One region of the Carnobacterium sp. FSL E2-0243 genome, then DNA from elsewhere that is predicted to be linked to it. Evidence: riboswitches for the same ligand, from Rfam matches in the RefSeq annotation. Region 1 holds a riboswitch; the other holds the start of a gene.
What was found. Region 1 has a riboswitch for magnesium ahead of mgtA (magnesium-translocating P-type ATPase). Riboswitches for the same ligand answer to the same signal wherever they lie in the genome.
Positions count from the first base shown of each region.

Region 1 (7,527 bases):
CGACAATGTCCTCGGAGTAGCCTCCTGCGTATCTTTGAGCGAGTACAATGTCATGCATATGAAAAGTAGGTCTAGCAGTTCCGGTTTCTCCTAACCAAATAGAAGTTCCTTGAAAATCAATTCGAAATCCATTTCCATTAATTTCAATATCTCTAGTAATTTGCGTTGTTGCTAAATTATTGGGATCACCCTCACCAGCTGTTCTGGTATTTGCAAAACTAGCCGTTAAGTTAATTTTTGAAATACTTGTATCCTTCATTGCATTCGCAAAACTATCCCAACTATTTACATCAATTTCACCAACAGCTCTTGCCACCCCACGATTTTCTGGCATAGCTGACTGTTCTATTGAAGAATCTGAAACTGGTTGATCTGTTGATAACGCTTCTTCTGAATTTAGTTCTTCTGGTGACTCTAATTCAGCTTTAGTTTCTTCTTCCAAATTAGCTACTTGGACTTCTAACATTAATGTGTTTGACCCAAAATCTTGCCCTTGATACGTAGATTGCGCCTTTATTTCATAACTTCCAGCAACTGAGCCACTTAAGCTTAAAGGTACAGAATCTATTTTTTCAGCTTCATTTTCCGAATTTAGAATTGTTATTTCAATTTGTTGCGCATCCTGATTAAAATTCACTGTAATATATGGATTTTCTGCGTTTAACCATTCTGTTTCATCTTGATTAAAAACCAAACCTTCTGGTAAAGCCATTGTAATAACTGTTTCTAAAACTTCTGTATTTTCTTCAAGTTTAGTTGTTGGCAAGCCTTTTAAGTTAATTTGAATAGGTGTATCTTTTAATATAGTTGACTCTACTACTTGTAACGACATACTTTCATCTGCTTGAACTCCTTCTTTTTGAAAGAAGACCCCTATGTCCATACTATTGATTTGAAAAACCGTCACGCTCAGTAATGCCACCATTAATCCAATGATGATACCTTTTTTATTCCTATAAGTTTTGTTCAAATTCTCACCTCCCTCCAATTATATTTCTACTCATGAAGCAAATAATATCATGAAGCTTTCGTCGTAACTGTTTTATTTTTTTCAAAAACTTACTAATTTTCTGAAAAAATAGTTGATTCATAGTAGCCTCCATACCTTTTTATTTATAATGTGCAAGAAATTTATTTCTTATTTTTAACCTATCTCTACTATACTTTCTTACGCAATACTCCACATCTCAAAAATGACTACGTTAAGAAGTCATTTTAGCTATCTAGATATCAATGACTGTTTGACCATAATTTTTCCTAGTATACATGTAGTTCTCCATTAAATTCTTATTTTCTGTTGCATTATCCTTGAATTTCTGTTAACCTTTAAAAACAAACAAGTTAACAGAAAAGAGGATGCTCTCATGCAAACAACGAAATTAAAACAAATGATTCTGAATGCACAATTCGCCGTAATCATTGCCATTATTGCTCAAATTACCATTCCATTAGGTCCTATCCCTTTAACAGGGCAAACTTTTGCCGTTGGTTTAGCTGCTACTATTCTAGGTGGATGGAACAGTATGATTGCTGTCTGTATTTATCTATTGATGGGATTAATTGGAGTTCCTGTTTTTGCTGGTTTTTCCGCAGGGATTAGCGCCTTGCTAGGACCAACTGGTGGTTTTTTGATTGGATTTATTTTTAATGCTTTAGCTACAGGATGGATTTTAGAAAAAACGAAGTTTAATTTACCCTGGGGAATACTTGCTAACTTAGCGGGAGCACTTATTACACTACTTTTTGGAACAATTTGGTTAAAATACGGAACTGGCCTCGACTGGCAAGCAGCTTTTACAGGTGGTTTTATACCTTTTATTATTCCTGGTATTCTTAAAGCTCTACTAGCAGCATTTTGTGGAATTGCTATTCGTAGAAGACTGGCTAAAGGCTCCTACTTAACAGATTAACAGTCAGTCAACACTTTCCTGTTCCCTTATTGCTTTACAAATACTAGTATAGTATGGAATTTTAAACCTGTGTTTTCAATTTTTACCGGAGGTCTAGAAATTTTTTTATCTACGTAATATGAAAAATTTCTTACTACCAAAAATTAAAAATAGAACTCCTCTTCCTTCACTACTAACACAAAAGGCAGCCAAAGAGTTTCCTCCTTAGCTGCCTTTTGCTATTTTCTTTATTTACTCTAACACAATCTTCAAATTCGTTTATATTGATACGTTTAAGCTAATCTTTGATTAAATTCTTCTTTAGTAATCTCTTCAATCAAAGATTTAATATGCTTTAAATCATTCAAACTTGGATTACGATCAATACATATAGAAGGAACACCATGAGAATCATATTCTGAAATTGTCGTTACCAACAATTGACTTTTTTCAATTTCACTTTGCTGATTTTTAGTTTGTTTATTAAAGATATAAGCGATATCAAGTTTTTGTCCCAGTTGATGCTCAATCAATGCAGCTAAATAGTTCGCAAATTCTATTGAACCATCTACTAGTAAGCTGACTTTTACTTTTGCATGATAATTATTTAAATGAGTCAAAAGACCTTTCCATTCAATCACTGTAGAAAAAATTAATTGGTTTATTAAAGATTCTTCGAATTCATTATCATATTTTTCACCAAAGCTGTTAATTGATTGCTTTAAATACTGAATAAATGCAGGATAATTACGCTCTAATCTAGAAACAAATAACTTATTGCGATCATGTAAAACAAAAAGCGGACCAACATAAATTGCCAAATCTACTGCTACTCGTTTAAGAATATCTTCTATATTATATAATGGAATTTGTAAATCTTTCGACATTTGAATAATTCGCTCTCCGATATTTGCCCCAAGACCTTGAAAAAATGCTTTTTCATCAAATTTCGGACCTCGATTTGGTAAAGAAAATTGATATGTCGTAAAAACACAGGTAATTTCTTCCAATAAGGATTGATTTAATTCTATTTTAAACACGTGGAAAAATTCACGTTTTAAAAAAGAGTCCTCTAGTATCCCTACAAAGGACAATGAATAACGGATTGCTACATTCTTTCTTCGTATATCCTCTGTGAGTAAATTCCTTCCATTCAAAACTCTTCTTAAAGAAATGATCAGATAATTTTCCATCTCTTTTCTTGCATCCATTCCATAACTTCTATTATACTCTTTTTCAAAATAATCCATTATTTTCCCGACTACTTGACGTTCAGTAGAGCTAAATGGTGCATCCTCATAATACATTTTCTCAAAAAAATAATAGACTAAAAAATTACGAACCTGTGCTTCTTCACCTACTAGGTTGCAGTGGCTATCTATAATCTCAATATTAAAACCTGATTCCTCTGTTTGTCTAGATAATGCTTTGATTTTTCTTCTCAAACCTGGCTCACTAGTATAGAGAATTTCCGATAATTCTGTAATAGTAATTCCTGGGTTTAAAAACAAATGTTCTATAACTTGATATTCTATACTAGTTCTTAACGTTTTACTGTAAATATATTCAATATTGATAGTGTGAGGATATTCTAATAGCACACCATTTGGAGAAGAAATAATCATAAATGGACTAAAATCAATATTTATTTTCTTAATGTCACTGCGTAATATTTTATCCGAACAGTCCAACTCTTCTGCAATCTTAGAAAGGGTGATCCAATCATCCTGTCGATGGAGTATTTCAATAAACTTCAACTTTCTATTCGCTTCATTATTTAAAAAATTATACATATACCCCATCCCCTTTTTATATAAAAATAACAAATAAAAACATTTACACTCCCATTTTTGAATTCGCCCCCATTTTAACATTCCGCCTCTATTAAAACAAGCAAATTCGACTGGTAAACACTCTAATTAACAATAGATATAAGCTTATAACTAACCTACCTAGCGACTGATTTAATTTATTAAAACACTGCCTTAAATTCGTTAGATTCACGTTTAAAATAACGCATTAAAATTTTATTTTTCACAATTAATGAATCTTTAAAAAACCAACTTGTTTAATTCTAACAGTATAAATGTCAGTTCTTATATCTAGAATTAAGTCCCACTCTATTCTTGTTTTAAAATTAATTTTCTATTAAGGAAATAAACGCTGATTTAATCATCTTTTCAGCTTTAAAACGATTTGTTATTCAACTTTCCAGACAGTTCACTTAATTTTTAGGGGTTGTCATTTTCTGAATAGGGTGCTACAATGAACCCGTTGATACATCAGAACGATTAATTAAAGTGTTACCAGTTAGGTGAGGCTCCTATGCAAATATAGGCCATTGCCCAAAAACATCGAAAGATGCCAATGGGTAGAACAGGGATTGTCGGATTAAGGCTTTCCATAAGATGGCTAAAAGTAGAATGATACTTTTTACGTTGCATAGTGCTAAAACTCGACGAGTGGTAGATTTATTTTTGTTGCCCTCGTCTACCCTAGATGAGGGCTTTTTTATGCCCAGCTAGCTTCATACACAATTCGATAAGATAATTTAAGTCAACAGATTGGTGGAGGTAAACAATTGGATCGACAACAAAATAAAGATGGCACTAGTGCGAATCAAGTTGGGATAACCTCCCAATTTTTGACTATCAATAAAACTAACTAAGTGCCATTAGTTAGGACGTGAAAGATATGGATTACACACAAGAAATTGTGCGCTTTGTTCGTTTTTATGGAATTAAAAATATCAAAAGCTACGAAACTTCTAAATGTAAATATTTTATTTATGTAGCCGATAACGGACAAAAGCAACTGTACTACTATGATAAACAAACAAAAAACTTTTATTTTAAAACAGCTAAAAAACAAGAGAAGTTATCTTGGCTATGAGCTTTTAATTTATTAGGCTAGCCTCATGCTATTTAGTCCTCGCTTTCTAGCATGATAGACTAGTCAATGAATCAAGCAATATGATTAGTTGACCATTTTAAATCAATTAAACAATTATATATTTGCCGATTTAAAATCGGTACTGTTAGGTGAGGCTCCTATATAAACATAGGCTACTGCCCAAAAATATCGAAAGATGCCAATGGGTAGAACAGGGATTGTCGAATTAAGGCTTTCCATAAGGTAGCTAAAAACGATGTGTTCGTTTTTTACGTTATATAGTGCTAAAGCTCAACGAAGGTAACTCTTATTTAACGAGCCTTTTGTTGCGCCTTCATGCAACAAAAGGCTTTTTCTATTGCTTAAATTCCATTCAAATTGCTCTATTCCCTAAGGAAAGTTGGTTGAAATTATGGAAACCATTTTTAGGATTTTGGGATTTTATCTAACCGCACTTATCACTTGGTATTTATTCATCAAACGAAAAGAAAAATAATCGTTGCTCATTTAAGTTGCGATTCATTCTTGATGAGACAACGGACAATTTGTTTCATCGTCTATAAAAAGGAGGCTATTTCAATGGCTAAAAAGAAAACAATCAACTATAAAGTAACCGATCAAATTTATAAATTTGCAGCAACCTCTCATCGTAAAAAGGTGGTCGATCACTTTAGTTCATCACTAGATGGATTAAATACAAATGAGGTTCTAACAGCGCGTAAAAAATATGGTAGCAATGAAATTCAGCATGAAAAACCTGAATCCATTCCAGCTAAACTTGTACGAGCTTTCATCAATCCTTTTACACTTGTTTTATTACTACTTGCTGCCATCTCATTTGTTACGGATTATTGGATTGCTGCTCCAGCAGATAAAGATTTAACAGGAGTAATCATCATCGTTACAATGGTGACAATCAGTGGTTTATTAACTTTTGTTCAATCCGTTCGTTCAACCAATGCAGCTGAAAAGCTAAGAACCATGGTTAAAGTGACTGCGACAGTAACTAGACGCACTAGCGGGAAAACTGAAATCCCAATGGAAGAATTAGTTTGCGGGGATATCGTTCACCTATCAGCTGGAGATATGATACCAGCTGATATCCGAATTTTGAAATCAAAAGACTTATTTATTAGCCAAGCTGCCATGACAGGTGAAAGCAATCCTGTTGAAAAATATGAAATTGATTTAGCTCCGAACACAAAAAATTCCAACGTGATGGACTATGAAAATGTAGCTTTTATGGGCAGCAATGTTGTGAGTGGTTCAGCAATGGGCATCGTTATTGCAGTCGGCCCTTATACGCAATTTGGCCGTATTGCCCATGATGTTTCAAGAAAAAAAGGTGATACTAGTTTTGAAAAAGGGATTAATTCTGTTTCTTGGTTATTGATTCGTTTTATGGCGCTAATGGCACCAGCTGTCTTTATTATTAACGGTTTAACAAAAGGCGATTGGTTAGAAGCTTTCTTATTTGGTTTATCAGTCGCAGTAGGCTTAACACCTGAAATGTTGCCCATGATTGTAACAACAAACTTAGTCAAAGGAACTCTTTCCATGGCTAAAGAAGGAACTATCATAAAAAATATCAACTCTATTCAAAATTTTGGTGCAATTGATGTGCTTTGTACTGATAAAACAGGAACATTAACACAAGACAAAATTGTCTTAGAGTATCATTTAGATGTCTTAGGTAAAGAAAATGATCGTGTTCTAAAACATGCTTTCTTCAATAGCTATTACCAAACAGGTCTTAAAAATTTAATGGATTTAGCGATTATCGAAGCAAGTCAAAATGAACTAAACATTCCCATTAATGAATACGAAAAAATAGATGAAATTCCTTTTGATTTTAATCGCAGACGGATGAGTGTCGTGATTCGAAACCAAGATGGGAAAACACAAATGATTACTAAAGGTGCCGTTGAAGAAATGTTGAGTATTTCTTCTCATGTAGAATATATGGGCGAAGTCACCGTTTTGACTGAGACTCTAAAAAATAAAATATTGAAAACTGTTGATGATCTAAATGAGGATGGTTTACGCGTTATCGCTATCTCTCAAAAAACGAATCCAGCAGCAATTGGTGAATTTTCAGTTAAAGATGAGTCAGATATGGTGCTAATGGGCTATCTAGCTTTCCTCGATCCACCAAAAGAAACAACAAAACCCGCACTTGAAGCCTTAGCTAAAAATGGAGTAGCTGTAAAAATTCTGACAGGCGATAACGAAAAAATCACCCGAACTGTTTGTAAACAAGTTGGGATTAAAGTAAAAAATGTTGTTTTTGGTAGTGATATTGATTCGCTTGACGAGGCGCAGCTAACTGCGGTAGTTGAAGAAAACAATATTTTTGTGAAACTATCTCCGCAACAAAAAACACGGATTGTAAAAACATTGCGTAATAATGACCATACAGTTGGTTTCATGGGCGATGGAATTAACGATGCTTCTGCAATGAAAGAAGCTGACGTTGGAATCTCTGTTGATACAGCTGTAGATATTGCTAAAGAATCAGCAGATGTTATTCTTTTAGAAAAAGATTTATTAATTCTAGAAAAAGGGCTAATTTCTGGTCGTAAAATATTTGGAAATATCATTAAATATATTAAAATGACAGCTAGTTCTAATTTTGGTAACATGTTCTCTGTTTTAGTCGGAAGTGCTTTTCTACCATTCTTACCAATCTTACCGATTCAAGTTCTCTTTTTAAATTTAATTTACGATATTTCATGTATCTCAATTC
Region 1 covers NZ_JBBOPM010000001.1:349,669-357,195, reverse strand. The annotation lists gene MHI00_RS01705 (pectate lyase-like adhesive domain-containing protein) at 1-970, opposite strand, end outside; gene MHI00_RS01700 (biotin transporter BioY) at 1,365-1,910, shown strand; gene MHI00_RS01695 (helix-turn-helix domain-containing protein) at 2,183-3,763, opposite strand; M-box (ykoK) riboswitch at 4,189-4,362, shown strand; gene MHI00_RS01690 (hypothetical protein) at 4,584-4,781, shown strand; M-box (ykoK) riboswitch at 4,916-5,090, shown strand; gene mgtA (magnesium-translocating P-type ATPase) at 5,361-7,527, shown strand, end outside.

Region 2 (7,527 bases), 1.8 Mb from region 1:
TGTGAAAAATTCAACTGAACGGTCTAAATTTTCAACAGGTAAATTAACAAAAATTTTATTTGTTTTACTAGACATAGAGGCACCTCTTCTTTTTTTATTAGTGTATTACACTGATAAAATAACATATTCATTCAATTGTTGTCAAAGGATTCGCATTACACTTGTAAATAAAAAAAGTTTGATTTCTGTTTAGAAACCAAACTTTTTTATTAAGGCTAGCTCTTATGAGCCAACTCCTCGAGAAAAAGATAAAAATTCGAGAGGACAAAAAGCGTCCTATCAATTTTCCCTATTTTCTTACCGGAGCTAACCGGCTCAACAAGCTTTTTATCAAGGCCAGCTCTTATGAGCTAGCTCCTCGAGAAAAAGATAAAAACTCGAGAGTACAAAAAGCGTCCTCTCAATTTTTCCTATTCTCTTATCGGAGCTAACCGGCTCAACGAGCTTTTTATTTAAGAAATCAAAGTCACATCATTTTCGACTTTATAGGGATCATCAGGGTTAATATGGTCATAAAACATGATGCCGTTAATATGATCAATTTCGTGTTGAACAACAATTGCGGCATAATTTTTCAAACGTAATTTGTGTTCGTTACCTTCTATATCAAAGTATTGTAGGGTGATTCTTGTGTGGCGTACAACGTATCCTGGAACTTCACGATCAACAGAAAGGCAACCTTCTCCTTCAGAAAGGCAAGAGTTTTGAACAGAATGGCTAATAATTTTTGGATTAATCATCACGGTACTCAATTGAGGCTCTGGATTTTCTTCAGTTCCTGGAATGTGTACGGCAATGATGCGTTTTTTTACATCTAGTTGAGGTGCGGCTAATCCAACTCCCCCTCGTAAATTGTATTTTTCGCTAAGATCAGGATCTTGGCTGTTAACCAAAAACTCCATCATTTCTGCTGTTAATTTTAATTCTTGATCTGTTAATGGAAAGTCAACATGAGCAGCTGACTCACGTAAAGTGGGATGGCCTTCCCGAATAATATCATCCATTGTTATCATAGTAGTCTTCACTCCTGTAGTTTAATTTTCAGTGTTGTGTAATTTGTACATCTTAATTATTTTAACAGTATTCACGGGAAAATGCACGATTTTCAAAAATATGCTATAGTTTAGTTATATTTTTCTTTCCATTATTAAAAAATTATGAGATAATGATGAGAAGTTGAAAAGCACATAGAAGAATGTCTTAAATGATATCATAGCTGTACAAATAATTTTTAGGGGTGACACAATGGAAAAAGCAAAAGAATATATTGCAGCAGTGTACAAGAAAGTTGAAGAAAGAGATCCGCATCAGGTAGAGTTTTTACAAGCAGTGAAAGAATTTTTTGACACGATTGAACCTGTTTTAGTTCGTCATCCCAAGATGATTGAAGAAAATATTTTAGAACGAATTGTGGAACCTGAAAGACTCATTCAATTTAGAGTACCATGGACGGATGATGAAGGAAATGTTCAAGTAAATCGCGCATTTCGTGCTCAATTTAGTTCAGCTATTGGGCCATACAAAGGTGGTCTTCGTTTTCACCCTAGTGTAAACCAAAGTATTGTAAAATTTTTAGGATTTGAGCAAATCTTTAAAAACAGCTTAACTGGTTTACCAATTGGCGGTGGCAAAGGCGGAAGTGATTTTAATCCAAAAGGTAAATCTGATTTTGAAGTCATGCGTTTTTGTCAAAGCTTTATGACGGAGCTACAAAAATATATTGGGCCAGATACAGATGTTCCAGCAGGAGATATCGGTGTTGGTGGACGTGAAATCGGCTATTTATTTGGTCAGTATAAAAAATTAAATGGTTTTGGTGCAGGTGTTTTAACGGGTAAACCAATTCCAATGGGTGGTAGTTTAGCTAGAACGGAAGCAACAGGTTATGGTTTAGTTTACTTTACAAATGAAATGTTAAAAGATGTAGGTAGAACATTTAAAGGTCAAAAAGTAGTTGTTTCTGGTAGTGGAAATGTAGCTATTTATGCCATTGAAAAAGTTCATCAATTAGGAGGGACAGTTATTGCTTGTTCCGATTCTGATGGTTACATCCTTGATTTAGAAGGTATCAATGCTGAAACAGTGAAACGTTTGAAAGAAGTAGAGCGGAAACGTATTTCAGAATACGTTAACGAGCATACTAGCGCCGAATATATAGAAGGAAGCATTTGGGAATTAGAAAATGAGTTCCAAATTGCATTACCATCGGCTACACAAAATGAAATTAATGGAATTACGGCTAAAAAATTAGTTGCGCAAGGCGTTTATGCAGTTGCAGAAGGTGCGAATATGCCAAGTGATTTAGAAGCGATTAAGGTTTATCAAGAACATGGTGTCTTATACGGCCCTGCAAAAGCAGCAAATGCTGGTGGAGTAGCTGTTTCAGCTTTGGAGATGAGCCAAAATAGTATTCGATTAAGTTGGACATTTGAAGAAGTTGATGATCGCTTAAAAGATATTATGGCGACGATTTATCAACAATGTCGTGATGTTGCGAAAGAATATGGTGTTGAAGGGGACTTCGTCAGCGGTGCAAATATTGCTGGGTTCCTTAAAGTAGCTGAAGCAATGTTGTCTCAAGGTGTTGTTTAATTAAAAAATAGTCTAACAGACCACTCTCTTAAATTTTCAGAGAGTGGTCTGTTATTTTAGTTAAGAGTATCTCCAATAAATTTTTTCGGCTTGACTTAATTTTTTATTTGATGTACATTGAAAGGGAAGTAAGAATTGAATACACGCTTCTGTTAGGTGAGGCTCCTATATGGAAAATGCTGCTGCCCTGCACATATCGAGAGACATGTGTAGCAAAATGTTTAACATCTTATAATAAGATGGAATGGGTCAACAGAAATGGTCGAATTAAGGTCATTTTTAATGTAGCTGATGAATAATCTACGCCATATAGTGCTAAAGCTCAATGATGGAGAATACTACTAGTTTTTTTGCGCTAGTTTCAAGTATTTATATGAAAATTGTTTGTTTTTGATGAACTTTTTAGCATGCCCTCTATGATTGTAGGGGCATGCTTTTTCTATAGTCTAATTTTCTAACGAGTGGATCAGGACTTACAGCAAAAGAAAAGTGTGTGAATGATAATTAGTAGCAAGCTTTTCAAAAAATACATAAAAAAGAGAGGTGAGTATGATGGAAAAACCAAGTCAAAAAGATAGTTCAGACCCAGGAAGTCAGAGGTTGCAAGAAAAGTTAATTAAGTTTCATTGTACTCACTTGTCTATTTAGATACGTTTGTATCAAAGATGCCAGCTTTTCTTGCTTATGAAAGCGAGGAAACCAAAATGATGATGAATAGAAAAACTCAAATTAAGACAGAAAAAAAATCTAAAGACAACGAATTGAAAAAATTAGGCTATTTACAAGAAGAAGAAGTACTGAGCCAATTTGGCACTAGTCTAGCAGGATTAACAGAAGATGAAGCTAAAAACCGGTTAGAAAAATACGGTCCCAATGAGGTTGCATCACAAAAACCAACTCCTTGGTTTATATTATTAATTGAAGCTTTTAAAGATCCCTTTGTATACGTGTTAATGCTTTTATTAGTCGTTTCGGCTCTGACTAATGATGTTGAAGCTAGTATTGTGATGGGGTTAATGATTTTATTTAGTGCAGGAATTCGCTTTGTTCAGGAATATCGCTCACAAAAAGCTAGTTTAGCATTAAAAGAATTAATTGAAACAACTTGTGCGGTTACTCGAGATGGAGAGACTAGGGAACTGCCGATTGATGAAGTTGTTCCAGGAGATATTGTCGTTCTTTCCACAGGTGATATGATTCCAGCAGATGCTCGTTTGATTTGGACAAAAGATTTATTTGTGAATCAATCTTCCTTAACAGGTGAATCGATGCCTGTTGAAAAATTTGTACGTATAGATGACCATGTAGCTGATAAAGATGAAACGGCGCTAGATTTACACAATTTAGCCTTTATGGGAACAGATGTGTTAAGTGGTCAAGGCAGAGTGGTTATTTTAAAAACAGGAGGAGAGACCTTCTTTGGCGATATCGCCTCTAATGTTTCTGAAAAAAGAGGAGAGACAGGATTTGATCGCGGCGTGACAAACGTAAGTAAATTATTAATTCGTTTTATGTTAGTTATGGTGCCAATTGTTTTTCTAATTAATGGTTTAACCAAAGGGGATTGGGGAGAAGCATTCTTCTTTTCAATTGCAATAGCAGTAGGTTTAACCCCAGAAATGTTGCCAATGATTATTACTAGTAATCTAGCAAAAGGTGCAATAGCTATGTCGAAGAAAAAAGTTATTGTTAAAGAGTTAAATGCAATTCAAAACTTAGGTGCGATGGATATTTTGTGTACGGATAAGACCGGCACAATTACAGAAGATAAAGTTGTATTAGTGCGCCATGTAAATCCCGTTGGAGATGACTGTGAGCGCGTCCTTGAATTGGCTTATTTAAATTCTAATTATCAAACGGGTTGGAAAAATTTAATGGATCATGCTGTTATTCAGTATTTTTCTGAAAATCGTGAAAATTTTGCTATTGGCGAAGTCGAAAAAATTGATGAAATACCATTCGATTTTTCTAGAAGACGTTTAACAGTTGCTGTGAATAATCAAGGACATCAAGTGATGGTTACAAAAGGCGCGGTTGAAGAAATGATGAAAATCTGTTCTTTTGTAGAATTAAATGATGAGATAGTACCATTGACTAAAGAGTTAATGGATCGCATGATGGATGTTAGTATAAAAATGAATGAAAGTGGTATGCGCGTCTTAGGAGTTGCATACAAAAATGATGTCCATGATACAGCTATCTATTCAATTGAAGATGAAAATGAAATGATTTTAGCTGGCTTTATGGGGTTTCTTGATCCAGCTAAAAAGTCTTCTATTACTGCGATTAAATCACTTCATGAACACGGCGTTAATGTTAAAGTTCTAACTGGAGACAACGAAATTGTGTCTAAAAAAGTTTGTCGTGATGTTGGAATAGAAGTGGGCAATGCTTTATTAGGGACACAAATTGAGAATATGAGTGACGAAGAATTAACTTTAGCAACGGAATCAACCAATTTATTTGCTAAATTAAATCCAACTCAAAAAGCACGAATTATTGCGCTATTGCAAGCTAAAGGACATACTGTTGGTTTTATGGGTGATGGAATTAACGATGCTCCAGCTTTAAGAAAAGCAGATGTAGGCATATCTGTTGATACTGCAGCTGATATAACGAAAGAAGCTAGTTCTATTATTTTACTTGAAAAAAGTTTAAACGTATTGGAAGATGGTATCTTAGAGGGTAGATCAGTTTTTGGGAATATGATGAAGTATGTCAAAATGACGATTAGCTCTAATTTTGGGAATGTTTTTAGTGTTCTTGTAGCCAGTGCCTTTCTCCCATTTTTACCAATGCTTTCAATTCAACTACTTGTGCAAAATCTAATCTATGATGTTGCTCAATTAACCATCCCTTGGGATCGTATGGATGAGGAAGATTTAATGTTGCCAGCTAAATGGGATACAAGTAACCTAATGAAATTTACGCTAAGTATCGGACCAGTCAGCTCTATTTTTGATATTTTAACCTATTTATTGATGTGGTTTGTCTTCCAAGCCAATACAGTTCAAGAGGCAGCTTTGTTCCATTCAGGTTGGTTTGTAATTGGTTTAATTACTCAAACAGTTGTGGTTCATGTTATTCGTACGAAAAAAATTCCATTTATTCAAAGCCGTGCAAGTTTCGGTGTAACAGTATCCACTATTTTAGTTATTATTGCAGCCGTTCTAATTCCAAGTAGCCCAATTGGACAAGTATTTGATTTAGTCGCTTTACCAAGTAACTACTGGCCTTGGATGATTGGTATTGTCATTGCTTACATTGTGACTGTTCAATTAGTTAAAATGCTTTATATCAAAGTCAACAAAGAATGGCTATAGGCTAGTTAAAATGAATAAATAAAGAATCAGTGATTTTCTATAGATTATCACTGGTTCTTTTTTGCATTATTATAGAAGAAAAAAACTAGTAGTAGTCATCTTTTTTTATAAAAGCATTAGAATAAAAAAATACAAAGTTGTTCCTAAAGGAAAAGAAACGGAATTTATTTTTTAGAAAAAGGCAAAAATTCGAATTATGAGAAAAAATTAATCTTAAAAAAAAGCATTGTGAAAAAAATATAATGTGAGCTGTGTCTCAGTTGAAACGCAAAATATTAATACAGTTTTTAATTAAGAGTATAACAGTTGGATGTTGAATCGACGGTTTTTAGCAAAATTGTTTTATTTTCAATGCTTCATTTTAACAATAATAAAATAAGAAAGGGGTCAAGTGAAGAATTTCACTATAACAGTCGTGGTTCCTGTTTTTTTAAGCTAGTCCTAGGTTTTTTCACTTTTAATGGTGTGGAAATCGTAGCATAACACTTGCATAAGATATGAAAGCGTGTTAAATTAAAAGGGTAAAGAGATTACACTAATACAGTTTTAGTGGTCTGTATAAAACAGCATCTTAACAAAAACAAATAGATGGTAAAGAGAGAGGAATGGGTAAAAGATGGCGACAAAAAAGAATAAACCTATCGATTTCGATGCATTGATGGATAGCGTAAACGCTGATTTTCCAACAATACAAATTTTAGATGAGGATGGTAAAGTTGTAAATCCTGACTTAATGCCAGATTTATCTGATGAAGAGTTAGTAGACTTAATGTCTAAAATGGTTTGGTCACGTGTGTTAGACCAACGTTCAACAGCACTTAATCGTCAAGGACGTCTTGGTTTCTTTGCTCCAACAGCTGGACAAGAAGCAAGTCAATTAGCAAGTCACTTTGCAATGGAAAAAGAAGATTTCTTATTACCTGGTTATCGTGATGTTCCTCAATTGGTTCAACATGGTTTACCTTTAAAAGAAGCATTTTTATGGTCTCGTGGTCACGCTGGCGGGAACAAATATGATGTGAACCTACATGCTATGCCACCACAAATTATTATTGGCGCTCAAATCGTTCAAGCAGCAGGAGTTGCATTGGGAATGAAAAAACGCGGCAAGAAAAATGTTGTGTTAACTTATACTGGTGATGGCGGTTCTTCACAAGGGGATTTCTATGAAGGAATGAACTTTGCTGGAGCATACGATGCACCTGCAATCTTTATTATTCAAAATAATGGATACGCAATTTCAACACCACGTTCAGTTCAAACTAAAGCGAAAACTTTAGCTCAAAAAGCTGTTGCTGCTGGAATTCCAGGAGTTGTAGTAGACGGAATGGATCCATTAGCAGTTTATGCAGTTACAAAAGAAGCGCGTGATCGTGCAATTGCTGGAGATGGCCCAACTTTAATTGAAACATTAACGTATCGTTATGGTCCACATACACTTTCAGGTGATGATCCAACTCGTTACCGTACTAAGGAAACAGATGATATTTGGGAAAAACGTGATCCTTTAGTTCGTATGCGTAATTTCTTAACTGAAAAAGGTATCTGGTCTGAAGAAAAAGAAAATGAAGTAATTGAAGCTACTAAAGAAGAAATTAAAGAAGCGATTAAA
Region 2 covers NZ_JBBOPM010000001.1:2,132,960-2,140,486, reverse strand. The annotation lists gene MHI00_RS10010 (VOC family protein) at 1-75, opposite strand, end outside; gene def (peptide deformylase) at 453-1,013, opposite strand; gene gdhA (NADP-specific glutamate dehydrogenase) at 1,246-2,592, shown strand; M-box (ykoK) riboswitch at 2,734-2,933, shown strand; gene mgtA (magnesium-translocating P-type ATPase) at 3,297-5,915, shown strand; gene pdhA (pyruvate dehydrogenase (acetyl-transferring) E1 component subunit alpha) at 6,532-7,527, shown strand, end outside.
Region 2: another riboswitch for magnesium. It lies ahead of mgtA (magnesium-translocating P-type ATPase); the one in region 1 lies ahead of mgtA (magnesium-translocating P-type ATPase).